DNA from 3 places in the Streptomyces sp. NPDC030991 genome. Region 3 is predicted to be linked to each of the others. Evidence: riboswitches for the same ligand, from Rfam matches in the RefSeq annotation. Region 3 holds a riboswitch; each other region holds the start of a gene.
What was found. Region 3 has a riboswitch for cobalamin ahead of ACZ45E_RS25025 (ABC transporter substrate-binding protein). Riboswitches for the same ligand answer to the same signal wherever they lie in the genome.
Positions count from the first base shown of each region.

Region 1: linked by a shared signal. The riboswitch ahead of cobN (cobaltochelatase subunit CobN) and the one ahead of ACZ45E_RS25025 (ABC transporter substrate-binding protein) in region 3 are both predicted to bind cobalamin.
Region 2: linked by a shared signal. The riboswitch ahead of ACZ45E_RS06470 (prenyltransferase/squalene oxidase repeat-containing protein) and the one ahead of ACZ45E_RS25025 (ABC transporter substrate-binding protein) in region 3 are both predicted to bind cobalamin.

Region 1 covers NZ_JBVIFR010000004.1:185,323-195,911, reverse strand. The annotation lists gene cbiE (precorrin-6y C5,15-methyltransferase (decarboxylating) subunit CbiE) at 1-58, shown strand, start outside; gene cobM (precorrin-4 C(11)-methyltransferase) at 72-821, shown strand; gene ACZ45E_RS09580 (cobalt-precorrin-5B (C(1))-methyltransferase) at 902-2,017, opposite strand; gene ACZ45E_RS09575 (cobalt-precorrin-6A reductase) at 2,029-2,790, shown strand; gene ACZ45E_RS09570 (precorrin-2 C(20)-methyltransferase) at 2,851-4,386, opposite strand; gene ACZ45E_RS09565 (precorrin-8X methylmutase) at 4,383-5,024, opposite strand; gene ACZ45E_RS09560 (cobalamin biosynthesis protein CobG) at 5,038-6,624, opposite strand; cobalamin riboswitch at 6,684-6,838, shown strand; gene cobN (cobaltochelatase subunit CobN) at 6,875-10,589, shown strand, end outside.
Region 2 covers NZ_JBVIFR010000003.1:60,528-71,116, forward strand. The annotation lists gene lanKC (class III lanthionine synthetase LanKC) at 1-1,041, opposite strand, end outside; gene ACZ45E_RS06445 (ferredoxin) at 1,260-1,493, opposite strand; gene ACZ45E_RS06450 (aldehyde dehydrogenase) at 1,496-2,968, opposite strand; gene ACZ45E_RS06455 (MBL fold metallo-hydrolase) at 3,163-4,251, shown strand; gene ACZ45E_RS06460 (hypothetical protein) at 4,561-4,803, shown strand; gene ACZ45E_RS06465 (flotillin family protein) at 4,817-5,995, shown strand; adenosylcobalamin-variant (AdoCbl-variant) riboswitch at 6,423-6,497, shown strand; gene ACZ45E_RS06470 (prenyltransferase/squalene oxidase repeat-containing protein) at 6,603-7,835, shown strand; gene ACZ45E_RS06475 (SCO2322 family protein) at 7,832-8,485, shown strand; gene ACZ45E_RS06480 (energy-coupling factor transporter transmembrane component T) at 8,490-9,617, shown strand; gene ACZ45E_RS06485 (ABC transporter ATP-binding protein) at 9,614-10,589, shown strand, end outside.
Region 3 covers NZ_JBVIFR010000013.1:257,179-267,767, forward strand. The annotation lists gene ACZ45E_RS25010 (L-threonylcarbamoyladenylate synthase) at 1-130, shown strand, start outside; gene ACZ45E_RS25015 (ABC transporter ATP-binding protein) at 142-927, opposite strand; gene ACZ45E_RS25020 (FecCD family ABC transporter permease) at 924-1,940, opposite strand; gene ACZ45E_RS25025 (ABC transporter substrate-binding protein) at 1,937-2,992, opposite strand; cobalamin riboswitch at 3,028-3,230, opposite strand; partial or broken gene ACZ45E_RS25030 (nucleotidyltransferase domain-containing protein) at 3,341-3,695, shown strand; gene ACZ45E_RS25035 (arginine deiminase) at 3,703-4,965, opposite strand; gene ACZ45E_RS25040 (basic amino acid/polyamine antiporter) at 5,000-6,439, opposite strand; gene ACZ45E_RS25045 (baeRF3 domain-containing protein) at 6,608-7,702, shown strand; gene ACZ45E_RS25050 (hypothetical protein) at 7,806-8,429, shown strand; gene ACZ45E_RS25055 (TOBE domain-containing protein) at 8,477-8,872, shown strand; gene modA (molybdate ABC transporter substrate-binding protein) at 9,179-10,000, shown strand; gene modB (molybdate ABC transporter permease subunit) at 9,997-10,589, shown strand, end outside.

The DNA.
Region 1 (10,589 bases), on a different contig from region 3:
GTGGCGGCAGGCGATGCCGGTCACGCAGTGGTCGGTGACGAAAACAGCGGAACTCTAGAGGCGGGACAGCCATGACCGTGTACTTCATCGGGGCGGGCCCCGGCGCCGCCGACCTGATCACGGTGCGCGGCGCGCGCACCCTCGCCGCGTGCCGGGTCTGCCTGTACGCGGGCTCCCTCGTCCCGCGCGAACTCCTGGCCGAGTGCCCGCCGGACGCCCGCCTGATCGACACCGCCGACCTCGACCTCGACGCCATCGAACGGGAACTGGTCGCGGCCCACGAGGCGGGCCACGACGTCGCCCGCCTGCACTCGGGCGACCCGTCCGTGTTCAGCGCGGTCGCGGAACAGATGCGCCGCCTCGACGCGCACGGCATCCCGTACGAGGTGGTGCCCGGTGTCCCGGCGTTCGCGGCGGCGGCGGCGGCGCTCAAGCGCGAGCTGACCGTCCCCACGGTCGGCCAGACCGTCATCCTCACCCGCGTCGCGCAGCAGGCCACGCCGATGCCGCCCGGCGAGGACCTGGCCACGCTCGGTGCGAGCGGGGCGCTGCTCGTGCTGCACCTGGGCGCCCGCTATGTCGACCGGATCGTCTCCGAGCTGACCCCGCACTACGGCGCCGACTGCCCGGCGGCGGTGGTGGCGTACGCGAGCCGCCCGGAGGAGCTGGTGCTGCGCGGCACCCTCGGGGACATCGCGGGCCAGGTGAAGTCGGCCGGCATCCTGCGCACGGCGGTGATCCTGGTGGGCCGCACCCTGGCCGCCTCCCAGTTCAGGGACAGCCACCTGTACTCCACGGAGCGCCCCCGGCACACCCCCTGACCCCAGGGGCTCCGCCCCGGCCCCCGCTCCTCGATCGCCGGAGGGGCTCGATGTCGGCCCGCGGACGGGGTACTTCCTGTTCAGGTTCGGCCGACCACGTTTCCGGCGCGGTCGATGCAGATGACGTCCACCGCGACCGGTGCCCCGCGCAGCACGAGCAGGGCCTGGTCCCGGGCCTCCGCGGCGACCAGGTCACCCAGGGGGACGCCCGCCGCCGCGCACAACTGGAGCGCGGCGAGCCCCGTGTTGGCGGCCGAGACCTGGGCCGCCAGGTCCGGGCCCGCACCACCCCGCACGGCCAGCTCCGCGAGGAACCCCTTGTCGACCTGGGAGCGGCCCGAGTGCAGGTCCAGGTGGCCCGCCGCCAGCTTGGAGAGCTTCGCGAAGCCGCCGCAGATCGTGAGGCGGTCCACCGGATGCCGCCGGACGTACTTCAGGACGGCGCCCGCGAAGTCACCCATGTCCAGCAACGCGTCCTCGGGCAGGCCGTGTTCGCGTACGACCGTCTTCTCCGACGTGGACCCGGTGCACCCGGCGAGGTGCGTACGGCCCGCCGCCCTGGCCACGTCCACGCCGCGCCGGATCGAGTCGATCCACGCCGAGCAGGAGTACGGCACGACGATGCCCGTCGTGCCGAGGACCGACAGACCGCCGAGAATGCCCAGGCGCGGGTTCCAGGTGGAGCGGGCGATCTCCTCACCGTGGTCGATGGAGACCGTGACCTCCACGTCGCCGGTGCCGCCGCAGGCCGCCGCGACCCGCGCCACGTGCTCCCGGATCATCTGCCGCGGCACCGGATTGATCGCGGGCTCCCCCACGTCGAGCGGCAGCCCCGGCCGGGTGACGGTGCCGACCCCCGGGCCCGCCCGGAAGACCACACCCGACCCGGCGGGCAGCGCCCGCACCGTGGCCCGCACCAGCGCCCCGTGCGTGACGTCCGGGTCGTCGCCCGCGTCCTTCACCACCCCCGCCGTCGCCGACTCCCCGTCGCGGGACTCGACGGCCAGCGCGAACGCCGGGGTCTGGCCCTTCGGGAGGGTGATCGTCACCGGGTCGGGGAACGCGCCGGAGAGCAGCGCCGTATACGCGGCGGTCGTCGCCGCCGTCGCACAGGCCCCGGTCGTCCAGCCGGGCCGCAGACCGGTGTGCTTGAGTTGGGCGCCGCGCCCGCCCTTCGCCTCAGGCATGTCACCCATGGAGCTCCCCGATGCACGTACTCGTCCTCGGCGGCACGACCGAGGCCCGGCGCCTCGCCGGGACCCTGCACGCACCGGACGGGCCCCGCGTCACCAGCTCGCTCGCGGGCCGCGTCGCCGCGCCGCGGCTGCCGCCCGGCGAGGTGCGGATCGGCGGGTTCGGCGGGGCGGCGGGCCTGGCGGCCTGGCTGCGCGAGCACGCGGTGAACGCGGTCATCGACGCCACACATCCCTTCGCCGAGACGATCAGTTTCAACGCGGCCGAGGCGGCCGCCGCCACCCATGTTCCCCTGCTGGCGCTGCGCCGGCCCGGCTGGGTCCCGGGCGCGGGCGACGACTGGCGTGAGGTCACCTCGCTGGCCGGGGCGGCGCGGGCCGTACGGACCGTACGAGGACCGGGTCGGCGGGTGTTCCTCACCACGGGCCGGATGGGGCTCGCCGCGTTCGCCCACATCGACGACGCCTGCTTCCTCGTACGCTCCGTCGACGCGCCCGAGCCGCCGTGCCCGCCGCACATGGAGCTGCTGCTCGACCGGGGCCCGTTCACCCTCGACGGCGAACGGGAGATCCTCGCCCGCCACCGCATCGACGTGCTGGTGACGAAGGACAGCGGCGGCGCCGCGACCGCCCCCAAACTGACGGCGGCACGGGAGGCGGGCCTCCCCGTGATCATGGTGCGCCGCCCGCAGGTCCCGGGCGGCGTGCCGGTGGCGACCACCGTCGAGGAGGCGGCGGCATGGGTGCGGACACTGTCCGACGCCGCCGCTGGATAGGGCCCGTACGGGTTCAGGCGGTGTCCGGTGCCGCCACCTCCGGGTTGCGCCCGTAGCGGTTCAGGCGGTCGCCGGTGCCGTCGCCTCCGGGTAGCGGCGCGGCGTCCACGTCACGGTCCGGCCGTCGCCGCGTACGACGGCCTGCGTCTGCGACGAGCCCACGATCAGCAGCGTGCGCATGTCGACGACGGCCGGATCGAGGTCGGCGAGACGCACCGTGCGGACGCTCTCCTCGGGGCCGCCGACATCGCGGGCGAGGACGACCGGGGTGTCCGGCAGACGCAGTTCGAGCAGCAGCTCGCGGGCTTTGCCGACCTGCCACGTACGACTGCGCGAACCGGGGTTGTAGAGCGCCAGGACCAGATCGGCCGCCGCCGCCGTGCGCAGCCGCTCCGCGATGACCTCCCACGGCTTGAGCCGGTCGGAGAGGGAGATCGTGGCGTAGTCGTGGCCGAGCGGGGCCCCGGCCTTCGCGGCGGCGGCGTTGGCGGCCGTCACGCCGGGCAGTACGCGTACGGGCACATCGGCGTACGTCTCCTGCGAGGCGGCTTCAAGGACCGCCGTGGCCATCGCGAAGACACCCGGGTCACCACCCGAGACGACGGCCACGCGCCGCCCGCGCCGCGCCAGATCGAGGGCGAACTCGGCGCGCTCGGACTCCACCTTGTTGTCCGAGCCGTGCCGCCGCTGCCCCGGACGCTCCGCCACGCGGTCGAGGTACGTGGTGTAACCGACCAGGTCGTCGGCGTTGGCGAGGGCGCCGCGCGACTCCGGGGTCAGCCAGGGCGCCCCGGCGGGGCCGGTGCCGACGACGACGACCTCGCCGCGACCGGCCCCCGGCTCCCCCTCGGTGGGCTCCGCGTCGACCCGCGACGGCAGGACCGCGACGGAGAAGTACGGCACCGACTCCGGGTCGATGTCGGCGAGGCGGCCGGTGCGCTCGCCGGCCATGAACGCCCGCTCGACGTAACGCGCGTCGTCGAGCCGGCCCGAAGCCTCCAGCGCCGCGCGGACCTTGGTGAACGTACGGCCCAGCTTCATCACCACCGCCGAGTCCGCGGCGGCGACACGGGCGGTCAGCTCGTCCTCGGGGAGCGTCCCCGGGATGATCGTCAGCGTCTCCTTGTCCTCGCAGAGCGGTTCGCCGAGGCGGGCCGCCGCCGCGCTGACGGAGGTGACACCGGGGATGACCGTCGTCTCGTACCGGTCCGCCAGCCGCTTGTGCATGTGCTGGTAGGAGCCGTAGAACAGCGGGTCGCCCTCCGCGAGCACGGCGACCGTGCGGCCCGCGTCGAGGTGCGCGGCGAGCGTGGCGGCGGCCTCGGCGTAGAAGTCGTCCAGCGCCCCGCGGTAGCCACCCGGGTGGTCCGTCGTCTCGACCGTGAGCGGATACATCAGCCGCTCCTCGATCTGCTCGTCCCTGATGTGCTCGGCGGCGATCGAACGGGCGATGGAACGGCCGTGGCGGGCGCAGTGGTACGCGATGACGTCGGCCCCCGCGATGGCACGGACCGCGGCGACGGTCATCAGCTCCGGGTCGCCGGGCCCGAGCCCGACCCCGTACAGCCGGCCCCTGGGCGTGGATGCGTCGCTCATGCCTGGATCTCCACCTCGGTCGCTATGGCGTTGATCGCGGCGGCGGTGATGGCGCTGCCGCCACGACGCCCGCGGACGATCAGGTACTCCAGGCCGAGCTCGTTCGCGGCCAGCGCGTCCTTGGACTCGGCGGCCCCGACGAACCCGACCGGGACGCCGAGCACGGCCGCGGGCTTCGGCGCGCCCTTGCCGATCATCTCCAGGAGGTGGAAGAGGGCGGTCGGGGCGTTGCCGATGGCGACGACGGCCCCGTCGAGGCGGTCCCCCCACAGCTCCAGCGCGGCGGCGCTGCGCGTCGTCCCCAACTCGGCTGCCAGAGCCGGTACTTCAGGGTCGTTCAAGGTGCAGATCACCTCGTTGTCGGCGGGCAGCCGCTTGCGGGTGACACCGCTGGCGACCATCCGCGCGTCGCAGAGGATCGGCGCCCCGCCGCGCAGGGCGGCCCTGGCCTTCGCCACGACGCCGGCCGAGTGGCCGATGTCCTGTACGAGATCCACCTGGCCGCAGGCGTGGATCATGCGGACCGCCGCCTGGGCGACGTCGGCGGGCAGCGCCGCGAGTCCCTCCGCGGCCTCCGCTCGGATGGTGGCAAAGGACTCGCGGTAGATCGCCGCGCCGTCCTTCTCGTAGTCATACACGGGTTCGGCTCTCTCAGATGGGTGTCGAGGTGGAGGCAGAGGGGTCGGTGACGGCGTACGTGCCGTCCGGTCGGGCCACGACGTCCACGTACGGTCCGACGGGGTGCCCGCAGCGGCGTTCGCAGCCGGACCAGTAGGTGGGCAGGCGCGGGTGGCGGGCCTCGGCGTCGGCCCGCACGTCGGCGTGGGACTTGGCACATCCGGGCCGCCCGATGCAGGCGCCCGTCCTGGCCCAGGGGGACGCGGCATCCGTCACCAGCCCGGCCCGGGCCAGCTCCCCGGCGTCCGCCGCCGTGGCCCCGGGCACCACGATGTCCCGCCAGGGGGTCAACCGGATCTCCCCGGGTGGTAGTCGGGCGGCGAGCGTGGTCAGTGCGGTCCATTGTGGGCCGGTGATGGATCCGAGGGGGGCGGTGACCCGGAGGGCCCGGTCCGTTGCGCGGGGCCCGGAAAATTCAGCCGCTCCGGCTGCTCGCGTGGAGGTGCCGGGTTCGGAAAATTCGGCCTCTCCGGTCGCTCGCGTGGAGGCGCTGGGTCCGGCAAATTCGGCCCCTTCGGCTGCTCGCGTGGAGGTGCCGGGTTCGGCAAATTCAGCCTCTCCGGTCGCTCGCATGGAAGCGCTGGGTTCGGAAAATTCAGCCCCTCCGGCGATTGAGGAGCGGGGTCCGGGGCGGAGCCCCGTGGCCTCGGCGTCGGCGCCGGGTGCGCTCTCGTCGTCGGGTGCGGATGCGTCGTGGCTGGTCGCGCAGTTCCCCGCGCCCCTGGCAGGGTTGACCTCGACCCGGGCGGGAGCGGACGCGTCCCCCGCGCCCCTGACGGGGCTGGTCTCGACCCGGGCGGAAGCGGACGCGCCCCTGACGGGGCCGGCCTCGATCCCCGATTCAGTCAGTCGGGCAGCGACAAGGCGGGCCAACTCGCCCCCGGGCAAGCCGAGTTCGGAGACCCGCCAGACCCGCCGGCCGGCAACCCCCCGCGCCGCCCCGACGAATACCTCGGCCGCGACAACCGCGGCCCGCGCCGCGTCCTCGTACCGCACACGGAACTCCGCGCCCCCGACGGCAAGCACCGCCCCGCCCCCGGCGACCCCGCGCAGCAGCACATCGGGCCCGAGCCCGGCGACATCCCCGCGCCCGTCGTCCAGCGCGAAGAGGAACCGCCCGGAGAGCCCTGGAGTGACGGAACTCGCACAGAGCTCCGCGTCGACCCCGGTCAACCACCCGCGTACGTCGACGAACCCGTCCCCGTCGAGCCCGGACATCGGCGAAGCCACCACGTTGCGGACCCGCTCGTGCGCGGCGGACGGCAGCAGCCCGGCCGCGCCGAGCAGCTGGGCCAGTTCCGCGCCGCACCCCTCGCGCAACCCCCGCACCTGCACATTGCCCCGCGACGTGAGGTGCAGCGTGCCGTCCCCGAGCCGCCGGGCCGCGTCGCCGATGGCCCGCGCCCGCGCCACGTCGAGGACCCCGCCGGGGATGCGGACCCGGGCCAGGAACCCGTCGTCCGCCGCGTGCAGCCGCAGCGCGCCGGGGCAGGCGTCACCCCGGAACGTTCCGGATGTTCCGGGCGTACCGGGATCACCGGGTATGGGGGAGGCGGGCATGCGACGGAGCATACCCACCGTCTGTGACGGGCATCCCGTACCAGGTCACGCCCCCGCCCCGTACGATGAGCCGCGGCGGTCCTGTCCGGCCCGCCGCCATCGCCGCGACGGCGACAGGGGAGGAAGCCCGGTGTGATTCCGGCGCGGTCCCGCCACTGTGAGCCCTCTTACGAGAAGAGGGTGAGCCAGGAACTCCCGCCGTCCAACGACCACCCGGGGCGCGGACACCCCGAGGAAGGCCAGACGACGCATGCCCCAGCACCCCACGGAGCTCACGCAGCCCGCTCAGCCGTCGCGGATCCTGCTCCTGTCGACATCCGACACGGACCTGCTCAGCGCCCGCGCGGCGAACGCCGCCCACGCCGCCCACGCCGCGGACACCACCGACGCCGCGGTCACGTACCGCTTCGCGAACCCCTCCCGGCTGGACGTCGAGACCGAGCTGCCGGAGCTTCTCGACGGAGTCGGCCTCGTCGTCGTACGGCTCCTCGGCGGGGTGCGCGCCTGGCAGGACGGCATCGACCGGCTGACCGCCGCCGGGCTGCGGCTGGTGCTGCTCAGTGGTGAACAGGCGCCGGACGCCCAGCTGATGGCGGCCTCCACGGTCCCCGTCGGCATCGCCGCCGAGGCCCACAAGTACCTGGCGCACGGCGGCCCGGCCAACCTGGCCCAGCTGGCCCTCTTCCTCTCCGACACGGTGCTGCTCACCGGCCACGGCTTCGAACCGCCGGCGCCCGCGCCGACCTGGGGCCCGCTGGAGCGCGCCGCGTCCACCGCCGACGGCCCGACGGTCGCCGTGCTCTACTACCGCGCCCACCACATGAGCGGCAACACGGCCTTCGTGCACGCCCTCTGCGACGAGATCGAGCGCGCCGGAGCCCGCCCCCTCCCCCTGTACGTGGCGTCGCTGCGCGCCCCCGAACCGGGGCTGATCGACGCCCTGCGCCCCGTCGGCGCCATCGTGACGACGGTCCTCGCGGCCGGCGGCACCCGCCCCGCCGAGGCGAGCGCGGGCGGCGACGACGAGTCGTGGGACGCGGGCGCCCTCACCCAGCTCGACGTGCCGATCCTCCAGGCCCTGTGCCTGACCTCGTCCCGCGCGGACTGGGCGGAGAACGACGAGGGCGTCTCACCGCTCGACGCCGCGAGCCAGATCGCGGTGCCGGAGTTCGACGGACGCCTCATCACCGTCCCGTTCTCCTTCAAGGAGATCGACGAGGACGGCCTCCCCGCGTACGTCGCCGACCCCGAGCGCGCCGCCCGCGTCGCCGGGATCGCCGTCCGCCACGCCCGCCTGCGTCACATCCCGGCGCGGGAGAAGAAGCTGGCCCTCGTCCTGTCCGCGTACCCGACCAAGCACTCCCGGATCGGCAACGCGGTCGGCCTGGACACCCCCGCCTCCGCGATCGTCCTGCTCAAGCGCCTCATCGAGGAGGGCTACGACTTCGGGGACACGGCCGAGATCCCCGGTCTCGCCTCCGGCGACGGCGACGAGCTGATCCGCGCGCTCATCGACGCGGGCGGCCACGACCAGGAGTGGCTCACCGACGAGCAGCTCGCACGCAACCCCGTACGCATCCCGGCCGCCGACTACAAGCGCTGGTACGCGACGCTGCCGCAGGAGCTGCGCGACGGTGTCGAGCGGCACTGGGGCCCGCCGCCCGGCGAGATGTTCCTCGACCGCTCCCGCAACCCCGAGGGCGACATCGTCCTCGCGGCCCTGCGCCGCGGCAATCTGCTCGTCCTCATCCAGCCGCCGCGCGGTTTCGGCGAGAACCCCATCGCGATCTACCACGACCCCGATCTGCCGCCCTCGCACCACTACTTGGCGGCGTACCGCTGGATCGCGGCGTCCTCGGCCGACGGCGGGTTCGGCGCCGACGCGATGATCCACCTCGGCAAGCACGGCAACCTGGAGTGGCTGCCCGGCAAGAACGCGGGCCTCTCCGCCGCCTGCGGGCCGGACGCCGCCCTCGGCGACCTGCCGCTCGTCTACCCGTTCCTCGTCAACGACCCCGGCGAGGGCACCCAGGCCAAGCGCCGCGTGCACGCCACACTCATCGACCACCTGGTGCCGCCGATGGCGCGCGCCGACTCCTACGGCGACATCGCCCGCCTGGAGCAACTCCTCGACGAGCACGCCCAGATCGCCGCCATGGACCCGGCGAAGCTCCCGGCGATCCGGGCCCAGATCTGGACCCTCATCCAGGCGGCCAAGCTCGACCACGACCTGGGGGTCGAGGACCGCCCCGAGGACGAGGGCTTCGACGAGTTCATCATGCATCTCGACGGCTGGCTCTGTGAGATCAAGGACGCCCAGATCCGCGACGGCCTGCACGTCCTCGGCCAGGCCCCGGCCGGCGCCGGCCGCGTCAACCTCGTCCTCGCCATCCTGCGCGCCCGCCAGATCTGGGGCGGCAACCAGGCCCTGCCGGGGTTGCGGGAGGCGCTGGGCCTGGACGAGTCCGCGGCGACGCGCACCGATGCGGATGCGGCCGAGGAGTCGGCCCGGGTACTGGTGGAAGCCATGGAGGCGGCCGGCTGGGACCCGGGCGCGGTGTCGGACGCGGTGGCGTCGGCCGGCCTCACGCCACGGGGCTCCGCCCCGGACCCCGCTCCTCAATCGCCGGAGGGGCTTGATTCGCCCGCCCCGGACCTCGCTCCTCGAACGCCGGAGGGGCTTGATTCGCCCGTCCACCAGATCCTCGACTTCGCCGCCCGCGAGGTCGTCCCGCGCCTGGACGGGACCACCGCCGAACTCGACAACTCCGTACGCGCGTTGGAGGGCCGCTTCGTTCCGGCGGGCCCGTCCGGATCGCCCCTGCGCGGCCTGGTCAACGTCCTGCCGACGGGCCGTAACTTCTACTCCGTGGACCCCAAGGCCGTCCCCTCCCGCCTCGCCTGGGAGACCGGCCAGGCCCTCGCCGAATCCCTCGTCGAGCGGTACAAGGCGGACAACGGCGGCGAGTACCCCACCTCCGTCGGCCTCTCCCTCTGGGGCACCAGCGCCATGCGCACGGCGGGAGACGACATCGCGGAGGCCCTCGCGCTCCTCGGTGTCCGCCCGGTCTGGGACGACGCCTCGCGCCGCGTGACCGGCCTGGAGCCGATCCCGTACGAGGAACTGGGCCGTCCCCGCATCGACGTCACCCTGCGTATCTCGGGCTTCTTCCGTGACGCGTTCCCGCACACCATCGGCCTCCTCGACGACGCGGTCCGGCTGGCCGCGTCCCTCGACGAACCGGCCGAGCAGAACCACGTACGCGCCCACACCCAGGCCGACCTCGCCGAACACGGGGACGAACGCCGCGCCACCACCCGCATCTTCGGCTCGCGCCCGGGCACGTACGGCGCGGGCATCCTCCAGCTGATCGACTCCAAGGACTGGCGCACCGACGCCGACCTCGCCGAGGTCTACACGGTGTGGGGCGGCTACGCGTACGGCCGCGGCCTCGACGGGAAGTCGGCCCGCACGGAGATGGAGACGGCGTACAAGCGCATCGCGGTCGCGGCCAAGAACACCGACACCCGCGAGCACGACATCGCCGACTCCGACGACTACTTCCAGTACCACGGCGGCATGGTGGCGACGGTACGGGCGCTGCGCGGCACCGCCCCCGAGGCGTACATCGGCGACTCGACCCGCCCGGAGACGGTCCGCACGCGCACCCTCGTCGAGGAGACGTCCCGCGTCTTCCGCGCCCGCGTCGTGAACCCGAAGTGGATCGAGGCGATGCGCCGCCACGGCTACAAGGGCGCCTTCGAACTCGCCGCCACCGTGGACTACTTGTTCGGCTACGACGCGACGACCGGTGTCATCGCCGACTGGATGTACGACAAGCTCACGGAGACCTACGTCCTCGACGAGACGAACCGCCAGTTCCTCTCCGAGGCCAACCCGTGGGCGCTGCACGGCATCGCCGAACGTCTCCTGGAGGCCGAGTCCCGCGGCATGTGGGAGAAGC
Region 2 (10,589 bases), on a different contig from region 3:
GTCGGCGACGGCCGCCGGCTCCGGGTCGGGGGCGAGCAGCGGGTGGCGTTCGGCGAAGAACGCGTTGAGCGGGCGTCCCGGCACGAGGTCCATGACGAGGAAGCGGTGGTCGCCGATGAGGAACCAGTCGCGTACCTCGGGTGCGACGCCGAGCCCCGAGAGGCGCTCCAGGGCGGCCTTCTCGCGCTCCAGGCGGGCGATGGCGTCGCCCCCGTCGGCGGCCAGGCCGGCGTGCGGGCGGCCTTCCTTGAGGACGACGGCGCGGCCGTTACGGGTGTCGACCCCGCGGTAGACGCCGCCTCCGTTGGAGAAGTGCAGGGCCTTCTCGAAGCGGTAGGGCAGGTCGGTGACGGTCGTGGCGTTGCGGGCGTCGAAGTGGGGTTTGAGGAACTCCGGCAGGGGCACCCAGTCGGGGACCTGGAAGGACGGGTCCCTGTTGTCGGGTACCAGGCGTCCCTCGCCGTCCTCGATGGCGGTGACGAGCGCGCCGCGTTCATTGGCGACCAGCCGGCGGGAAAAGGCGCCGTACCGTACGTAGAGCGGACCGTCGCCCCAGCGGAGGTCGGTGAGAATATACGGTCCCTCGAAGCCGCGCAGCAGTTCTTGCAAATCCTCAAGTATTCGGTGACATCGTTCGTCGTCGGCCGGATAGATGGTGACGAACTTGCCGCTGGTGTCGCGGCTCGCGTATTTCGCGTTCCGCAGGTGCAGGAGATGCGGCTCCGGAACGAATTTGAAGGGAATGCCGCGGGGTATGCAGTAGTCCCAGACGGCCGAGGCGATCTTCTCCGCGTTGTCCCGGGTGGCGGAGGCATGTATTTTCCAGCCCTGGCCCGGGCCCTGACGCGGCGTTCCGTCGTCGTCGAGCGGGGTGAGATTCAGCCATTCACCGTTGCTGTCGGAGCGCCATCCGGCCGGGACCGCGCGGCGGGCCGTATCGAACTCGGGCAGGCGCCGCGCTTTTCCGTCGGCGGAGAGCCGCTCGGGCGTCTCGTAGAAATTCGGATCGGCAAGGGCGTAGACCTCGTACCGCTTGTCCATGGTGTTGGCCCTCCCCCTTCGACAGCCCGTTGTCGGACGGCAACGAGATTCGCACGCACCCAGGGAGCCGGACAGTCACAACTGTCATCAGAAAATATGCGAAACGCACGAGGCAAGTAATGTTCGCCTTGTTCGAGTTCACGCTTTCGCCCTGTGCGACCGGTCGCGTCCACGAGCAGAACGGAGCCGCCGCCGGGGAGGGCGGCGGCTCCGCGGGGTCACTCCTCGGGCGGGAAGACCGGCTCGCCGCCGCCGACGAGCGTGATGCCGATCGCCTCGACGGGACAGCCCTCCGCCGCGGCCAGGACCTGCTCGTTCGCGTCCGTCTCTGGGTTCTCCGGATGGGACTGCCGGGCCGCGTCGAGGCGGAAGGCGCCGGGCGCGTGGTGCAGGCACGTGCCCGAGCCGATGCACACGCCCCGGTCGACCTCGACGTGCCAGCGGTCGCCCATGTTCAGCCCTCCTCGGGTGCGTACCCGGCGGGCAGGTGGATCATCTTGTGCTCCAGGTACGCGCTGTACCCCTCGGGCCCGAACTCCCGTCCCAGGCCGCTGTTCTTGTAGCCGCCGAAGGGGCCGAGCATGTCGAGGCTGAAGGTGTTCACGTTGTACGTGCCGGTGCGCACCCGCCGCGCGATGTCGACGCCGTGCGCGACGTCGGCGGTCCACACGCTGCCGCTGAGCCCGTAGTCGGAGTCGTTGGCGATGGCGACGGCCTCGGCCTCGTCGCCGTACGGGAGGAGGCAGATGACCGGGCCGAAGATCTCCTCGCGGGCGACGCGCATGCCGTTGTGGACATCGCCGAAGAGGGTCGGCTCGACGTACCAGCCGTGCTCCAGGCCGGCCGCGGTGGGCGCGCCGCCGCCGGTGAGGACCTTGGCACCCTCCTCCTGGCCGATGCGGATGTAGTCGAGGCTGCGCCGCTGCTGGCGCTCGGCGACGAGCGGGCCGACCTGGGTGGCGGGGTCGAGCGGATCGCCGACGACGAGGGCGGCCGCGGCCGCCGTGAACGCCTCGGCGAACTCGTCGTAGCGGGAGCGGGGCAGCAGGATGCGGCTCTGGGCGACACAGGCCTGACCGTTGTTCATCCAGGCCGCGGGCACGACCCCCGCGACGGTCGACTCCACGTCGGCGTCGGGCAGGACCACGGCGGCCGACTTGCCGCCCAACTCCAGGGTCACGCGCGTCAGATGACGCGAGGCCACCTCCATCACACGCTTACCGGCCCCGACGGACCCGGTGAAGGAGATCTTGTCGATGCCGGGGTGCCCGACCAGGTACTCGCTCACCTCGCGGTCGGCGGGAAGGATGGAGAGCACCCCTTCGGGCAGCCCGGCCTCCTGCGCGATCTCGCCCAGGACGTACGCGTCGAGGGGTGACTCCGGCGACGGTTTGAGGACGACGGTGCAGCCGGTGAGGAGCGCGGGCGCGAGCTTGGCGGCGGCCACGAACTGCGGCACGTTCCACGGCACGACGGCCGCGACGACCCCCACCGGTTCGCGCCGCACCAGCAGCTTCCCGAGGGCGCCGTCGCGGGTCTCCTCGTACGTGAAGGCGCGCGCGACGTTGATCGCGGAGTCCCACACCATCATCGCGCCGAGTGCCTGGGCCAGCACCGACCAGGAGTAGGGGGAGCCGTTCTCCTGGGAGATGATCCTGGCGATCTCCTCGTGGCGGACGGCGATGGCGTCCTTGATGCGGCTGACGACGGCGATCCGCTCGTCGAGGCTCATGCGCGGCCAGGGTCCCTCGTCGAAGGCCAGGCGCGCGGCGGCGACGGCGCGGTCCACATCGGCGGGCGCGGCGTGCGGCACCCGCCCGAAGACCTCGCCGGTGTGCGGGGAGACGACCTCGATGACGTCCTTGCCGAGGGGGTCGGTCAACTCCCCGCCGATGAACAGCTGTCCGTGTTCCACGAGCTCGGTCATGGCGACTTCCGCTTCCGTGACGTTTTCTGACGGTGTATCAGAACTGATACCAGTTCTAGTTGGGATGCGGAAGGGTGGGGGCGGCGGCCAGAAGGTCGGCTCGGGCGACCAATGAAACAAGTTCTACAAGTTCCATTACAGTGACCGGAGTTCGGCGCGCGGGACAGGCGCTCCGGCGGCGGAGAGGCGAGCCCATGGAAGAGACGTCGAAGACGCCGGGGACGACAGCGGCGACAGCGGACACGCAGGTGACCGACCACGGCGGGGGCGTGCACAGCATCCGCGTACCCATCCCGGACAACCCCCTCGGCCACACCCTCATCCACCTCCTGGACACCGACGCGGGACCGGTCCTCATCGACACCGGCTGGGACGACCCCACCTCCTGGACCGCGCTGACCTCGGGCCTCACCGCGTGCGGCACCGCCGTCACCGACCTCACCGGCGTCCTCATCACCCATCACCACCCCGACCACCACGGCCTCTCCGCGAAGGTCCGCGAGGCGTCCGGCGCGTGGATCGCCATGCACGAGGCGGACGCGGCGGTGGTGCGCCGCACCCGGGAGAACCCGCCCGCCCGCTGGTACGCGTACATGGGCGCCAAGCTGCTCGCGGCCGGGGCGCCCGAGGACCATGTCGCGCCGCTGCTCGCCGCCGCGGAGACGGGCCGCCCGCGCCGCCTGCCCGGACTCGACGCGGCCCTGCCCGACCGCACCGTCACCCCGGGCGACCTCCTCGACCTGCCGGGCCGCAGGCTCCGCGCGATCTGGACACCGGGCCACACCCCGGGCCACCTCTGCCTGCACCTGGAGGAGGAGCACCCGGCGGGGCTGCCCGGCAACGGCCGCCTCTTCTCCGGCGACCACCTGCTGCCCGGCATCACCCCGCACATCGGCCTCTACGAGGACCCGGCCGTCGAGGGCGGCTCCACCGATCCGCTCGGCGACTACCTCGACTCCCTGGAACGCGTCGGCCGCCTCACCCCCGCCGAGGTGCTCCCCGCCCACCAGCACCCCTTCACCGACGCCCCGGCCCGCGTACGGGAGTTGCTGGAGCACCACGAGTCCCGCCTCACCGACCTCCGCGCCCTGCTGGCCACGCCCCTCACCCCCTGGCAGCTCGCGGAGCGCATGGAGTGGAACCGTCCCTGGGCCGACATCCCCTACGGATCACGCACCATCGCGGTCTCCGAGGCGGAGGCGCACCTGCGCAGACTGGTGAAACTGGGCCGGGCGGAGGCGGTGGCCGGGAGCGATCCGGTGACGTACGCGGCGACGCCCTGACGGGGCGCGGATCTTTGCCGTGCGTGGATGGTTACGTCTCTGGCCGTGGGCGTAGGGTCTGGTTCAGAGCCTGTCTTCAAACTCCCGTCGTCGCCCGGAGGGCGGCCCCTCGGCGTCTGGTGCGTGCTCTCGGCGTGGTGGGTGCAAGGCCTCGTACTGGACGTACTTGGCCTTACGCCCAGCGCGGCGAGTGGGGGCACCCCCGGCCGGAGGCTGGGGGAGCGTGCCAGGCGTCGCGGGGCAGACGGGAGTTTGAAGACAGGCTCGCAAGGGCTCATCTGAGCTGGAATGACGAGGGGGCGGCCGCCGATGGCGCCGGACGAGGCTGTGGTCGGCTGTACGGGGGAGCTGGTCGTCGGTACGCGTGGGGCCGCCGGGCCGGGTGAGGTGCTGGTGCGGGTCAGGGGCGGTACGGAGACGTTCATCGCCCACTCCGACCAGCCGCTGACCCGCGGCGCGACCGTGCTGATCATGGAGTCCCTCGGCCACCGGCAGGTCACCGTCATGGCGTGGGGCGATCTCCCGTCCGGCGACGGCGGCGGCGCCCGCTAAGGAGACATCAGGGATGTTCGGATATCGCGTTCCCGCCCCCGACGAGGCGATGCTGATCTCGGGCGGCAGGCGGGGACTTGGGGGAGCGCCGTTCCGCGTCGTCACCGGGCACGGGAAGTTCGTCCTGCCCGTGTTCCGCAAGACCCGCTTCCTCTCCCTCGCCATGAGCGAGGCGGAAGTGGTGGAGAAGTGCGTGACCCGGCAGGGCATCGCCCTGACCGTGCGCGCCGTCATCGCCTTCAAGGTCGGCAACGACCAGGAGTCGATCGTCAACGCCGGCCAGCGGTTCCTCTCCGACCAGGACCAGATGTCCATCCTGACCGGGCGGATCTTCGCCGGCCATCTGCGGTCCATCATCGGCTCGATGACCGTCGAGGAGATCGTCACCGAGCGACAGAAGCTCGCCACCGAGGTACTGGACACGTCGAAGTCCGAGATGGCCAAGATCGGCCTGCACGTCGACTCGCTCCAGATCCAGTCCATCGACGACGGCGACACCGGGTACATCGAGGCCATGTCGCAGCCGCACAAGGCCAACATCCGGCGGGCCGCGCAGATCGCCCAGGCCCAGGCCACACAGGCGTCCACGGAGGCGGAGCAGGCGGCGGCCCGGATGCAGGCCGAGTTCGCGCGGCAGACCGCGGTCGTGCAGGCCGAGTACAGCGCCCAGGTGGACCGCGCCAAGGCCGAGGCCGAGCAGGCGGGTCCGCTGGCGCTGGCCCGCGCCCAGCAGGAAGTGCTGGCCGCACAGACCGAACTCGCCCTCAAGCAGGCCGAACTGCGCGAGAAGCAGCTCATCGCGGAGATCGTGAAGCCCGCCCAGGCGGACGCGGAGCGCATCCGTGTCCTGGCGCTGGCCGAGGCCGAGCGCATGAAGATCCAGGCGGAGGCCGCCGCGTCGTACGACCGGGTCGCCCTCGACCGCATGCTCATCGACCAGCTGCCGCAGATCGTGAAGGAGGCGTCCGCGGGGCTCGCCGGGGCGAACGTGAACGTCCTGAACGGCGCGGACGGGCTCGGCGAGATCGCCGCCGGGCTCGTCGGGCAGGGCCTGACCATTCTCGACTCGGTCCGCAAGAACCTGAGCGGGCAGGAGGGGACGGCGGCGCCGGGTGCGGTGATCGAGCGGTATCTGGGGGCGCCGGCGCCGGCGCCTCGGGCGGGCGATGACGGGCCCGTCGACGTTCGGTGACGCCTTCGCTGGGGCGGGCGGGAGGGGCGGGGTTTGTCTCGCCGGCGCCTCTCGCCGGCCGGCGGGGCGTCGTGTGTGCTCGGGCCCCGGCCCGGGCAGGGGGCTCTCGCCGTGCGGGTGGGGGCTGCTCGGCGGGTGCGGGTCCGCGGTGGTTGCTCGCGCCGTTCCCCGCGCCCCTTACGGGGCTCGGTTCGGCGCCGGATGTGCCTCTCGTCCTGCGGGCGGGGGGCCTCTCGCCGTGCGGGCGGGGGCTGCTCGGCGGGTGCAGGTGCGTCGTGGTTGCTCGCGCCGTTCCTCGCGCCCCTTGCAGGGTTCGGTTCGGCGCTGGATGTGCCTCTCGCCCCTGGCGGGGCTGGGTTCGCGCGGGGGCGCTTTCGCTCTCTCGGGGGTGGGAGCGGGTGGCCGGTACAGTGGGCGGGTCGTCATACGCGCGTGCGAGGGGAAGCCGGTGTGAGTCCGGCGCTGATCCCGCAGCCGTGAAAGCCGGAATGCCTCGGGCGCGTCATGATCGGCTCAGGACCGTCGAGGCATACGGAACCGGAGCCGCCCGGTGCCTGTGTGTGCCGTGCCGCCCGGGTCCCCCGCAGGGAGAGGCACCCGCCCCACCATGAACATTCGCCGCACCGCCGCGCTCGTCGCCGCGACCGTCGTGATCGGCGCCGTGAGCGCGCAGGCCGCGTTCGCAGAGGGTGCGGACAGTGCCTCCCCCTCCCCGAAGGCCGTCGTGCCGTCGGGCCTCTACGGAAAGTCCGACCCCACCTACGACGGCGTGTGGCGGCAGTCCCTCGCCCTCGTCGCCCAGGACACGGCCGGGGTGAAGCCGGCGGAGAAGGCCATCGCCTGGCTCGCCGGGCAGCAGTGCGAGAACGGCGGCTTCGCGGCGTTCCGCGCCCGGCCCGGCGCGGCGTGCGACGCCAAGACGGCCCTGGACAGCAACAGCACCGCCGCCGCCGTACAGGCCCTGGCCGCGGTCGGTGGCCGGGACGGCGAGGTCGCCAAGGGCGTCGACTGGCTGAAGAAGAACCAGAACGGTGACGGCGGCTGGGGCTACAACCCCGGCGGCGCCAGCGACGCCAACTCCACCTCCGTCGTGCTCGGCGCGCTCGCCGCCGCGGGCCAGAAGCCGGCCGACGTGACGTCGGGCCCCGGCAAGTCCGGCCTGGACGCCCTCGCCTCGTTCGCCCTGCCCTGCTCGGACGGCAAGAGCGCCGGGGCCCTCGCCTACCAGCCCGACAAGAAGGGCAGGCTCGCGGCCAACGCCGACGCCACCGCGGCCGGTGTCCTCGGCGCGCTCGGCACCGGCTTCGCACCCGGCAAGGGCAAGGCTCCGGACGCGTACACCTGCGAGGACGGCAGGGCGCCCGAGGACATCGCGCACAACGGCGCCGTCTACCTCCAGAACCAGCTCTCCACCCACCTCTACCTGAAGTCCCAGCTGGCCGGCGCCGAGGACCAGCCCGACTACGGCAACACCGCCGACGCGGTCGCCGCCGTCGCCGCCGCGGAGGGCATCAAGTACACGAAGGACCCCTACGCCTGGCTGGAGAAGAACGCCAAGGGCTGGGCCGCGCAGTCCGGGCCCGCGGCCTACGCCCAGCTGATCCTCGCCGCGCACGCCACCGGCAACGACCCGCGCGACTTCGGCGGCACCGACCTGGTGAGCGCCCTGAACAAGACCGGCCCCGCGCCCGCCTCCGCGAAGTCCGCCGACGACGGCGAGAAGAAGGACGACGAGAGCGACGGCGGCGGCTTCGGCACCTGGTGGATCGTCGGCGTCATGTTCGTCGCCGCCGTAGGCGCCGGTTTCCTGCTCAGCGGCCGCAAGAAGCAGCAGCTGTGACCCGCAGGGGGACGGCCGGGCTCATACTCGGCCTGCTGCTCGCGCTGCTCACGCTCACGGCGGCTCCGGCGCAGGCCGCGGGGTACCGGTACTGGTCGTTCTGGGAGCGGGACGGCGGGTCCTGGACGTACGCGTCGCTGGGCCCGTCCGGGACCACGCCGTCCGACGGTGACGTACAGGGGTTCCGGTTCGCGGTGAGCGCGGACACCAAGGACGCCACGCAGCCGCGCGGCACCGCCGACTTCACCGCCATCTGCGCCGGCACCCCGGCCAGGGACGGCGACAAGCGCGTCGCCCTCGTCATCGACCCCGGCACCGCGCAGGACGCGCCGGGCGGCGAGACCCCGCCGAAGCTCCGCACGGCCTGCGCGCGGGTCGGCGAGGACGCCACCACCGCCGACGCGCTCGCCTCCGTCGCGAAGCCGCTGCGCTACAACAGCAACGCGCTGCTGTGCGCCGTATCCGGGTACCCGCGGACGGGCTGCGGCGAGCAGGTGACCAAGGAGTTCGCCGGGTCCGGCGAGGCCGCGGACACCTCTCCGGCGAAGCCCTCCCCCGCCGGTCCGTCCGTCGGTGTCATCGCCGGTGTCGTCGTCGTCGCCGCGCTCGGCGTCGGCGCGATCTGGCAGGCCAAGCGCCGCCGCGGCTGACGCGATGACCGGCCGTACGCTGCGGGCCCCACAGGCCCACCGTTCCAACGCCGTGCATCCGGGCGCCTGGTGGCTCTGGGCGCTCGGCCTCGGCACGGCGGCCTCCCGCACCACGAACCCGCTGCTGCTGGCTCTCCTGATCGGCGTCGCCGGATACGTGGTGGCGGCGCGGCGGACCGAGGCGCCGTGGGCGCGTTCGTACGGGGCGTTCGTGAAGCTGGGCCTCGCGGTGATCGGGATCCGCCTGGTCTTCGCCACGGTCCTGGGTTCGCCGATCCCCGGCACGCATCTGCTGTTCACGCTGCCCGAGGTGCCGCTGCCCGACTGGGCGCAGGGGGTGCGGATCGGCGGCAAGGTCACGCTGGAGGGCCTGACGTTCGCGTTCTACGACGGTCTGAAGCTGGCCGCGCTCCTCGTCTGCGTGGGCGCGGCGAACGCCCTCGCCTCCCCCTCCCGCCTCCTCAAGTCGCTGCCGGGCGCGCTGTACGAGGCGGGGGTCGCCGTCGTGGTGGCCATGACGTTCGCCCCGAACCTGATCGCCGACGTACGCAGGCTGCGCGCGGCCCGACGGCTGCGCGGCCGCCCGGACAAGGGCATGCGCGGCCTGCTCCAGGTGGGGCTCCCGGTCCTGGAGGGCGCGCTGGAGCGTTCGGTGTCCCTGGCGGCCGCGATGGACGCCCGCGGCTACGGCCGCACGGCCCAGGTCCCCCCGGCCGTCCGCCGCGCCACGGCGACGCTCACCCTGGGCGGCCTGATCGGGGTCTGCGCGGGCACGTACGGCCTGCTCGCCGCGTCCGGTGCGGGCTACGGCCTCCCGGTCCTCCTCATCGGGGTGGCCTCGGCGCTCGGGGGCCTGTGGCTGGGGGGCCGCCGCTCGGTCCGCACCCGGTACCGCCCCGACGTCTGGGGTGTGCGGGCGTGGCTGATCGCGGCGTCGGGCACGGTGGCGGCCGCGGTGATGATCTGGACGGGCACGCAGGACCCGTCGGCCCTGCAACCCCAGGTCGTCCCCCTCGCCACCCCGGCCCTGCCGCTGTGGCCGGCGGCGGGCATCCTGCTCGGCCTGCTCCCGGCCTTCGTGGCCCCCGCCCCGCACCCCTCGTCCGCACAGCCGCCGGAGGCAGCGCAGTGATCCGCTTCGAGAATGTCTCCGTCCGCTACGACGACGCGCCGCGCCCCGTCCTCTCCGGTATCGATCTGGTCGTACCCGAGGGCGAGTTGATGCTCCTCGCGGGTCCGTCGGGGGTCGGCAAGTCGACGCTGCTCGGGGCGGTGAGCGGGCTGGTCCCGCACTTCACCGGGGGCACGCTCTCCGGCCGGGTCACGGTCGCGGGCCGCGACACCCGCACCCACAAGCCGCGCGAACTGGCCGATGTCGTCGGCACGGTGGGCCAGGACCCGCTCGCCCACTTCGTCACGGACACGGTGGAGGACGAGCTCGCGTACGGCATGGAGTCGCTGGGGCTGTCACCCCCGGTCATGCGGCGCCGGGTCGAGGAGACCCTGGACCTCCTGGGCCTGGCCGGCCTGCGCGACCGCCCGACGGCGACGCTCTCGGGCGGCCAGCGGCAGCGGGTGGCGATCGGCTCGGTCCTCACCACGCACCCCCAGGTCCTGGTCCTGGACGAACCGACGTCCGCGCTCGACCCGGCCGCGGCGGAGGAGGTCCTCGCGGTCCTCCAGCGGCTGGTCCACGACCTCGGAACCACGGTCCTGATGGCCGAGCACCGCCTGGAACGGGTGGTGCAGTACGCGGATCAGGTGGCCCTGCTGCCCGCGCCGGGGGAGCCTCTGCGGGTCGGCGACCCGGCACGGGTGATGGCCGACTCCCCCGTGTACCCCTCGGTGGTCGGCCTCGGGAGGCTGGCGGGCTGGGACCCGCTGCCGCTCACGGTCCGGGACGCCAGGCGCGCGGCGACGGGGCTGCGAAGCCGCCTGGCCGGGTCAGCCCCGTCACCGGACCGCGCGGCGGTGGCGGCCGGCGGTGACGTACTCGCGGCCATCCGCGGGCTCGGGGTGCGCCGCGGCCGGGTGGAGGCGCTGCGCCGGGTGGACCTGGAGGTGTCACAGGGGGAGATCATCGCTCTCATGGGGCGCAACGGGG
Region 3 (10,589 bases):
CGACCACGTGGTGGACGCCGTGCTCGACTCCGGCGACTGCGGTACGGAGCCCACCACGGTCATCGACTTCTCCGGCGGCGAGGCCGAGATCGTCCGCCGCGGCGCGGGCGATGCCGAGCGGTTCGAGTAGCGACTACGCGGCTACACAGTCCCGGCGAGCGTGCCCAGGAAACGGATGTGGGGGCGCTCGCCGGGGCCGGGCCGGGTGATGTGGGCGCGGACGCGGTAGACGTCGGCGATGAGCTCCTCGGTGAGGACGGCGCCCGGTTCGCCGGCCGCCACCACCCGGCCCTGGCGCAGGACCACGATCTGGTCGCAGTAGGCGGCCGCGAGGTTCAGATCGTGCAGGGCGACGACGCTGGTCAGCTCCAGGCCGGAGATCAGGTCGAGGAGCTCCAGCTGGTGCTGGATGTCCAGGTGGTTCGTGGGCTCGTCGAGCAGCAGCTCGCGCGGCTCCTGGGCGAGGGCGCGGGCGATCTGCACCCGCTGGCGCTCGCCGCCCGACAGGGTGTGCCACAGCCGGTGTGCCCGGCTCGCGAGTCCGCTGCGCTCCAGGGCGGCCAGGACCGCGGCCTCGTCCTTGGCCGAGGCGGGCGTCCAGGCCCCCCGGTGCGGGACCCGGCCGAGCCGGACGACGTCGCCGACCGTCAACGCGACCTGGGTGTCGGCCTGTTGGTGGACCAGGGAGATGCGCCGGGCGGCCGCCCTGCGGGGCACCGCGGCGAGCGGGTCCCCGTCCAGCGTGACGACGCCGGACGCCGGGGCGAGCACTCCGGCCAGCAGGCGCAGCAGCGTCGACTTGCCCGAGCCGTTCGGGCCGAGCACGCCGGTGACGGTGCCGGCCCGTGGCGTCAGGCTCACCCCGTCCAGGACCAGGGCGCCCCCGGCCGACCAGGACACCCGGTCCGCGGCCAGGCCCGCGCTCATCGGGTGCTCCGGCCGCGGAAGAGGACGAGCACGAACGCGGGCACGCCGATCAGCGACGTCACCACCCCCACCGGAACCTCCTGCGGTTCGAGGACCGTACGGGCCAGTGTGTCGACCCACACCAGGAACACCGCGCCGGCCAGCGCCGTGACCGGCAGCAGCCGGGTGTGCCCGGGGCCCACCAGGGCGCGCGCCGCGTGCGGCAGCACGAGCCCGACGAAGCCGATCGCCCCGGCCGCGCTGACCAGCGCCGCCGTCAGCAGCGCCGTCACGCAGAGCAGGACGAGCCGGGTGCGGGCCACGTGCACGCCGAGCGCGGCGGCCGCCTCCTGTCCGAAGGCGAACGCGTCCAGGGTCCGGCCGTACCCGAGGCAGACGGCCAGCGCCACCACCAGCACCGCCAGGCACAGCCACACCTCGCTCCAGCCGACCCCGCCGAGCGAGCCCAGCAGCCAGAACAGGACGCCGCGCGTCGTCTCCGCGTCGGCCGCCGTCAGCACCACGAACGAGGTCAGGGAGGAGAACAGCTGCATCGCGGCGACCCCGCACAGCACCACCCGGTCGGTCGTGCCGCCCAGCACGTGGCTGAGGAGCAGCACCAGCGCGAACGAGACGAGCGCCCCGACGAACGCCCCGCCCGACACCGAGAGGGCGCCGCCGCCCAGGCCGAGCACCACCACGAGGACGGCCCCGGTGGAGGCCCCCGAGGAGACGCCGAGCACGAACGGGTCGGCGAGGGGGTTGCGCAGCAGCGCCTGGAGGACCGTGCCGCACACCGCGAGCCCCGCCCCGCAGACCGCGGCGAGCAGGGTGCGCGGCAGCCGCAGGTTCCACACGATGCCGTCGCGGATCGGGGAGAGGTCCGTGGTGCCCCAGCCGAGCCGGGCGCCGACCGCCGACCACACGTCACCGACGCGGATGTGCGCCGGGCCGATGGTGATGGCCACGGCGACCGAGGCGCAGAGCGCGGCGAGGGCCGCGGCCCAGTACAGGGCGGGCCGGACCGTGGTCACCTGTCGAGACCGAACTCGCGCAGCGCCGCGGCCACCTTCTCCACACCGTCGACGGTGCGGATCGTCGGGTTCATCGCCTGGCCGCTCAGCAGCACGTACCGCTTCTCGCGGACCGCGGTCATGTTCCTGGTGACCGGGTCGGACTCCAGGAACCTGATCTTCTGCGCGGCGGACTCCGCGGACTGTGAGCGGCGCGTCAGGTCGCCGATGACGAGGACGTCGGGATCGCGGTCCGCGACGGTCTCCCAGTTGATCTGCGGCCACTCCTCGTGCGTGTCGTCGAAGACGTTGCGCACGCCGACTTCCCTGGTGACGATGCCAGGGGCGCCGCAACAGCCCGCCATGTACGGCGAGTCGGAGTTGGCGAACCAGTACAGGACGCTCACACCGTCGGCGTCGATCCCCGAAGTGGCCTTCCGCACCCTGGACTTGAGCTGTGCGACGAGCTTCTCGCCGCGCTCCGCCACGTCGAAGATCCGCGCCAGATCGCGTATCTCGCCGTATACCGTGTCCATGGACAGCGCGCTGCTGCGGACGCCGTCGCCATCGCCGCTGTTGTCCTTGCCGGCGCAGTCGGCGGGGGAGAGGTAGGTGGGCACGCCGAGCTTCTCGAACTGCTCGCGCGGTGCCACCCCGCCCTTGCCGAGGGTGTACGTGAAGGAGGCCGTGGCGAGATCCGGCTCGGCGTCCAGGACCTTCTCGAACGACGGATACCGGTCGGCGAGCCGTGGCACCTTCGCGTTCGCCTTCGCCAGCCCCTCCAGGACCGGGTCGGTCCACGTCGCGGTCCCCACCATCCGGTCCGCGAGACCGAGCGAGAGCATGATCTCCGCCGACCCCTGATCGAGGGCGACGGCCCGGCGCGGGGCGTGCGTGACGTGCACCCGCGTGCCGCAGTTGTCGAGGGTGACGCCGGACCCGGCGCCGCCCGCGCGGTCCGCGGTGCCGGCGCCGCCGCATGCCGTGAGCAGCAGCGCGCCCGCCAACAGCGGGGCCAGGCGGGCGACGTGACGTGCGAACAGCACGGAACTTCCTCTTCGTCCAGGGCCCATACGCGGAGCCGGCCTACGGTTCACCCCCGGCCGGGTGTCGGTCCCGGAGGCCGCCAGCAGGTCTTCGGACTCGGGATCGTCCGGACGAAGCGCCTTCCCGAACCGGTACCCGGCTCAGTGGCAGTGGCTCCGCCCGTCCCCCTCACCGCTGCGCGTCAGCTCCGGACTTCCACCGGATTCCCTGACCCGTACGCGTTCGAGAACGCACAAAGGTACGACTGGCCTCCGGAACGTATCACGGGCGTGACCAGCCGCTGACGGGCGGTACCGGCAGGTCAGGGGGTGGCGCGCCGCGCGGCGGGGATAAATCGTTCGCCGCTCCTGGCGTGGGCCCCTACCCTGCGTCGGATGATGACAGCGGACGACGTGCGGGCCGTCCTCGCCCTGCTGCGGCAGCCGGGGTGGACGTGTGGATCGGGGGCGGCTGGGGCATCGACGCCCAGATCGGCTCGGAGAGCCGGGAGCACCGCGATCTCGACCTGATGCCGCCGACGGCTCCGCCCGGCAGGCGTCCTTCGATCCGCAGCGGCCGTTCACGTACCCGGCGGACGCCTTCGTCACCGGTACGGTCGCGGGGGAGCGCGTGCCCTGCCTCTCCGCCGAGCAGCAGGTCCGTTTCCACCAGGGGCACGAGCCCGCCGACCGCGACCGGCACGACATGGCGCGGTTGCGCCACGCCTTCGGGACCGCCACCCGCTCCTGACCGCCCGTCAGAAGGCCACGGGCTCACGGATGATGGGGCACGTCATGCAGTGACCGCCGCCCCGGCCGCGGCCGAGTTCGGCGCCGACGATGGTGACGACCTCGATACCCGCCTTACGCAGCAGCGCGTTGGTCTGGGTGTTGCGGTCGTAGGTGACGACGACCCCCGGCTCCAGGGCGACCGCGTTGTTGCCGCTGTCCCACTGCTGGCGCTCGGACGCGTACACGTCACCGCCGGTCTCGATCACCCGGAGTCCTGGCAGCCCGAGCCCCTTCGCGACGACGTCGACGAAGGGCGTCGACCCCTCGTCGGTGATGTGCAGGCCGGGCGCCCTGTCGCTCGGGCGCAGGGAGAACGTGTGCACCGAGTCCATGATCCGCGGGTAGAGCGTCACGATGTCCCGGTCGGCGAACGTGAAGACGGTGTCCAGGTGCATCGCCGAGCGCAGCCTCGGCATCCCGGCGACGATGACGTGCTCGGCCGCGCCCGCCGCGAACAGCGCGGCCGCGACCTGGGTGATGGCCTGCCGCGAGGTGCGCTCGCTCATGCCCATCAGGACCACTCCGTTGCCGACGGGCATGATGTCACCGCCCTCGAACGTGGCCTGGCCCCAGGCGAGTTCGGGGTCGCCCCACCACACCGTCGAGCCGGTGAAGTCCGGGTGGAACCGGTAGACCGCCTTCATCAGCAGCGTCTCGTCGTGCCGCGCGGGCCAGTACAGCGGGTTGAGCGTGAGGCCGCCGTAGAGCCAGCAGGTGGTGTCGCGGGTGTAGAGCGTGTTGGGCAGCGGCGGCACCAGGTACTCGCGTACGCCGGTCGACTCGCGCGCCATCGACACGTACGCGGAGCGGTACTCGTCGGGCAGGTCGGTGGTGGCGAGACCGCCGATGAGGAACTCGGCGAGCCGCCGCGGCTCCAGCGTCTCCAGGAAGGCGCGGGTGTCGTCGATGAGTCCCACCCCCACCTGATTGGCGACGATCTTGCGGTCCAGGAGCCAGGACTTCGCCTCCGGGATCGCCATGGTCTGCGCGAGCAGGTCGTGCAGCTCGACCACGTCGATGCCGCGCCGCCGCAGCTCGGCGACGAAGTCGGCGTGGTCGCGCTGGGCGTTCTCCACCCACATCACGTCGTCGAAGAGCAGGTCGGCCGAGTTGGTCGGGGTGAGCCTGCGGTGCGCGAGTCCCGGCGCGCAGACGAGGACCTTGCGCAGCCGGCCCACCTCGGAGTGGACGCCGTACGCGGCGGACGCGGGGGAGTCGTGGTCGGTCACGGGGAGCCTCCGGGGCTTGACGGGATGACGGGTCTCACAGGCTGATCCAGCCGGCGGCCAGGGCGGCGACGCCGAGCACGGCGCCGATGACGGAGACGGCGAGAACGACGCGTTCGCGCGGGGAGAACAGGCGTCTGCCCTGCTCCCTGCGGGCCATGACGAACAGGATCGTGGCCGGGGCGTAGAAGACGAAGGAGACGAGGACGAACTTCAGCCCGGCGGCGTACAGCATGAACGCCGTGTAGAGCGTGGCGACGGCCGCGACGGTCAGCTCGCGCGTCGAGGTGCGCCCACCCTCCGTGCGCCGGTCGGCCCGGGCCCCGATGCGCACGGCGAACCCGGCCGCCAGCAGGTACGGGATCAGGGAGAGGGCGCTGGTCAGGTCGAGCGCGAAGTTGAACGCGTCGTCCGAGAACGCGGTGACGACCAGGACCACCTGGGTGAGTACGGTCGTCATGAGCAGCGCGGGCACGGGGACGTCCGCGGCGGTGGAGCGCCGCAGGAAGCGCGGCATGTCGTCGTCCTTGGCGGCGACGAACAGCACCTCGGCGGCCATCAGCGTCCAGGCCAGGTAGGCACCGAGCACGGAGACGATCAGACCGACGCTGATGAACACCTTGCCCCAGGTGCCGACGGCCTCCTCGAGGACACCCGCCATGGACGGCTGGCGCAGCCCGGCGATCTCGCCCATCGGCAGGATCCCGTACGACACGACGACGACCGAGGCGAAGACGGCGAAGACGCTGAGGAAGCCGAGGATCGTGGCCCGGCCGACGTCCGAGCGCTTCCTGGCGTGCCGGGAGTAGACGCTCGCGCCCTCCACGCCGAGGAAGACGAAGACGGTGGCCAGCATGGTGCCGCGGACCTGGCCGAAGAGGGATCCGGCGTAGTCCGCGCCGCCCCAGTTCTCCGCGAAGACCGAGGGGTCGAAGAAGACGAGGGCCAGGACGACGAAGACCAGGATCGGCACGATCTTCGCCACGGTGACGATCTTGTTGATCGCCGCGGCCTCCTTCACGCCACGTCTGATCATCAGGAAGAACGCCCACAGCCCGGCCGATGAGAGCACCACCGCGAGCGCCGTGTCGCCCTCGCCGAGGGCCGGCCAGATCGCGCCCACCGTGGACATGATGAGGACCCAGTACGTCACGTTGCCGACGCAGGCGCTGGCCCAGTAGCCGAACGCCGAGAAGAAGCCCAGGTACTCACCGAACCCGGCCTTCGCGTACGCGTACACACCCGCGTCCAGATCCGGGCGGCGCACGGCCAGGGACTGGAAGACGAGGGCGAGCGTCAGCATGCCGGCCCCGGCGATCGCCCAGGCGATGAGCGCGCCCGCCACCCCGGTCTCCTCGGCGAAGCGGCGCGGGAGCGAGAAGACCCCGGCGCCGACCATGGAGCCGATGACCATCGTGGTCAGGGTGAAGACCGACATCTTGGCGGTGGGAGCACTCCTCTCGACGGACTGCTCCATATGGTCCCCCTCTGTCTGGCTGCGTACGGGCGCGGGCGTCATGGGATGCCGAGGCAACAGTTTCATCCAGCTTGCTCCCGTGTCGCACCTTTTATCCGCAGCCGAATAGCCAGAAATGCCCACTTGTGGGCAGCATGGGAGGCGTCGCGACAGAAGGGCACTGAGGCCATGCACTCCACGTTGAACCCGGCGATCCTGCGAGAGCTCCGCGAACCGCGGCCCTATCCCGCGGTGTCGCTGGCGATGCCGACCCACCGGAAGCGGCCGGAGAACGCGCAGGACCCCGTCCGCCTCGGCAACCTCGTCCACGAGGCGGCGCGGCAGCTCGACGCCGACCCCGGTGTGACCAGGGAGCGCCGCGACGACGTGGTGGCGCAGCTGGAGGCGGCGGTGGCCGAGACCGACCTCGCCCACGCCAGGGACGGCCTCATCGTCTTCGCGGCGCCCGGCGAGCACCAGGTGTGGGCCGTCGACCGGAGCGTGCCCGAGCGCGTCGTGGTCGCGGACACCTTCCTCACCCGCAACCTCGTCGCCGCCGACGCCGCACGGAGCCCGTACTGGGTCCTCGCCGTGGCCGCCGACCGGATCACCCTCTGGGACGGCCGGGGCGAACGCGTCACCGAGGACACCTCCCACGGGTTCCCGCGCACCCGCAGCCTCGAAGCCCCGGACTCCGAACGCAAGGAACGCATCGGGGACCTGCCCAGCACGTTCAGCGACGAGCAGACCCGCCAGTTCTTCCGCGACGCCGACACCGCGCTCGCCGACGTCCTCGCCGCCCGGCCCCGCACGCTCTACGTCACCGGGGACCCGGCCGCGCTCGCCCTGTTCGGCGAGGCCGGGACCGCCGCGCACGGCGCGGTCCAGGTGGCGGTCGGCGGACTCGCCCAGGCCGCGCCGGACGCCGTCGCGCGGGCCGTCGCCCCGGCCCGCGCCGACGCCGCCGAGCGGGTGGTCGCCGACGCGCTCGCGGAGCTCGACCGGGCGCGCGGCGGCAACGCGTACGCGGCCGGTGTGGACGAGGTCTGGCAGAAGGCCTCCGACGGCCGTATCCACCGGCTCGTCGTCGAGGAGAACTACCGCGTCACCGTACGCGCGGGGGAGGGGCACCTCGAACCGGCAGAGGACGACGACCTGGACGCGATCCACGACATCGTCGACGAGATCGTCGAATCGGCTCTGGAGACGGGCGCGCAGGTCGTCTTCGTCCCCGACGGAACACTGGCGGACGCCGGACACCTGGCCGCCGTACTGCGCTTCTGACCGACCGCCGCACCGGTACGACCGCCGCACCGGCACGACCGCCGCACCGGCACGGCCGCGGCAGCGGCGAGGAGATCCGGGCTCTGAGAGAGGAACCCCCACCATGAGTGCAGCCAAGGCGTCCGGACGTCCCCGGCGCGGGCCGCTCCTCCTGGCCGTGTGCGCGCTCACCGGCGCGCTGACGCTCGCGGCCTGCGGCGACGACGACAACGACAGCGGTACCGGTGCCAGCCCCCGGCCCACCGCCGCGAACTCGTCGAAGTTCTCCGGCGAGCCGCCGTCCTCGATGGCCTCCGGCGCCGCGTCGAAGAAGGCCGAGGCCAGGAAGTCGGCCTCCGCGGCGGCCGAGTCGGCGTCACAGCGGGCCCACGACTTCGAGGCGTCGGTCGCCGCCGACGTGGAGCGCGACCGGCAGGAGTTCACCAAACAGCTGGACGGCGTCGACGGCCGGGGCAACGCCATCAAGGACGTCTCCCTGACCGGCAAGCCGCTCTCGCAGACCGACAACGTGCGTGCCCTCGTCGTCCACATCACCAACAGGACGGACACGACCGCCTCGTTCGCGGTGCGGGTCGACTTCAGCGACTCCGACGGCAAGGTCGTCGAGACCACGGTCGTCGGCGCGAAGGACCTGAAGGCGGGCGACCGCGCCCAGCCGCTGGCCATCAGCTCCAAGCCGCCGCAGCCGCACCTCACCGCGAAGATCGCCAAGGCGCAGCGGTACTGACGGTGCTGGTGGGACGGGGCGCGGGCCCGGTCGCTATCTTGTGATCCATGCAGTCCTACACAATCGGCCAGGCGGCGCGGCTGCTCGGAGTGAGCCCGGACACCGCGCGGCGCTGGGCCGACGCGGGCAAGGTCCTCACCCACCGCGACGACAGCGGGCGGCGGCTCATCGAGGGCAAGGACCTGGCCGCGTTCTCCGTGGAGCTCGCCAAGGGCGCCGGCGGCGAGGACGACGTGTCGTACACCTCGGTCCGCAACGTGTTCCCCGGCATCGTCACCGCCGTCAAACTCGGTGACGTGGCCGCCCAGGTCGAGATCCAGGCCGGACCGCACCGGCTGGTGTCGCTGCTGACCCGCGAGGCCGTGGAGGAGCTCGGCCTGGAGGTCGGCATGGAGGCCACCGCCCGCGTCAAGTCGACCAACGTGCACATCGACCGCGTCTGACCGCGGCCGCGAGACGTAGCCCCCGTCCGGGCCGGCGGGATCGCGCCGATCCCACTGATCCCACTGATCCCGCTGACACTCCTGCATTCCGCTGATGCGGCGACCGGCTCACGGGGCATCCCCTCCGCAGGACTGCACCCGCGGGGTCCGCGCGTACCCCCGCACATGCGTATGTCCAAGCCGTGCGATCTCCGCTCATGCGATGTGACAGGAGACTTACGCCTCGCAGATGCGGCAGTATGATCCACGCAATCCTTCGACCGCCGCCCACGTCGAACGCCCAGGAACCAAGGGAGTGGACCCGTGATGACCCGTTCCGCGCGCCGGACCCGCCGGATGCTGTCCGTGGCCGGGCTCGGCACCGCCGCGCTGCTGACCGTGAGCGCCTGCGGCTCGTCCGACTCCGACTCCGGTTCGTCCGCGGGCTCCTCCGCGTCGGCGGACAAGAAGCTGTCCGGTACGGTGACCGTCTTCGCCGCGGCCTCCCTCAAGGAGAGCTTCACGACGCTGGGCAAGCAGTTCGAGAAGGCGCACCCCGACACCAAGGTCACCTTCAGCTTCGGCGGCAGCGACACCCTCGCCGCGGGCATCACCGGCGGCGCGCCGGCCGACGTGTTCGCCGCCGCCAGCCCCAAGACGATGCAGACCGTCACGGACAAGGGCGACGCGGCCGGAGAGCCGAGCACCTTCGTCCGCAACCAGCTGGAGATCGCCACTCTGCCGGGCAACCCCGACAAGGTGGCCTCCCTCAAGGACCTCACCAAGTCCGGCCTGAAGGTCGTGCTGTGCGACAAGAGCGTGCCGTGCGGCGCCGCGGTCCAGAAGGCGCTGGACGCCGGTGGGTTGAAGCTCACCCCGGCCTCGTACGAGCAGGACGTCAAGAGCGCCCTGACGAAGGTGGAGCTGAAGGAGGCAGACGCCGCCGTCGTCTACAAGACCGATGTGAAGGCGGCAGGTGACAAGGTGGAGGGCGTGGAGTTCCCCGAATCGGCCGACGCCATCAACGACTACCCGATCGCCCTGCTCAAGAACGCGCCCAACGCCGCCGCGGCGAAGGCGTTCATCGAGCTGGTGCGCTCCGCCGACGGCCAGAAGGTCCTGACCGGGGCCGGATTCCGCACGCCGTGACCCGGCTCGACGAGCGGGACACCGCGGCCGGGACCCGCGAGGACCGGCCGCGCCGCCGCCACACCCGCGCCGCACCGCTGCCCCTGCTGCTGCCCGCCCTGCTGGGGCTGGCGTTCCTCGTGGTGCCGCTGCTCGCCCTGCTCGTCCGCGCCCCGTGGCGGGAGCTGCCGTCCCAGCTGAGCAGCACCGAGGTGTGGCAGGCGCTCCAACTCTCCCTGGTGTGCGCCACATCGGCGACGCTGGTGAGCCTGGTGCTCGGGGTGCCGCTCGCCTGGCTGCTGGCCCGCACGGAGTTCCGCGGCCGCGGCCTCGTCCGGGCCCTGGTGACGCTGCCGCTCGTGCTGCCACCGGTGGTCGGCGGCGTGGCCCTCCTGACGGCGCTCGGCCGCAACGGCATCGTCGGCACGTACCTGGACCAATGGTTCGGCCTCACCCTGCCGTTCACCACGACCGGAGTGATCGTCGCCGAGGCGTTCGTCGCCATGCCGTTCCTCGTCATCAGCGTCGAAGGCACCCTGCGCGCCGCCGACCCGCGCTACGAGGAGGCGGCGACGACGCTCGGCGCCTCCCGCTTCACCGCGTTCCGCCG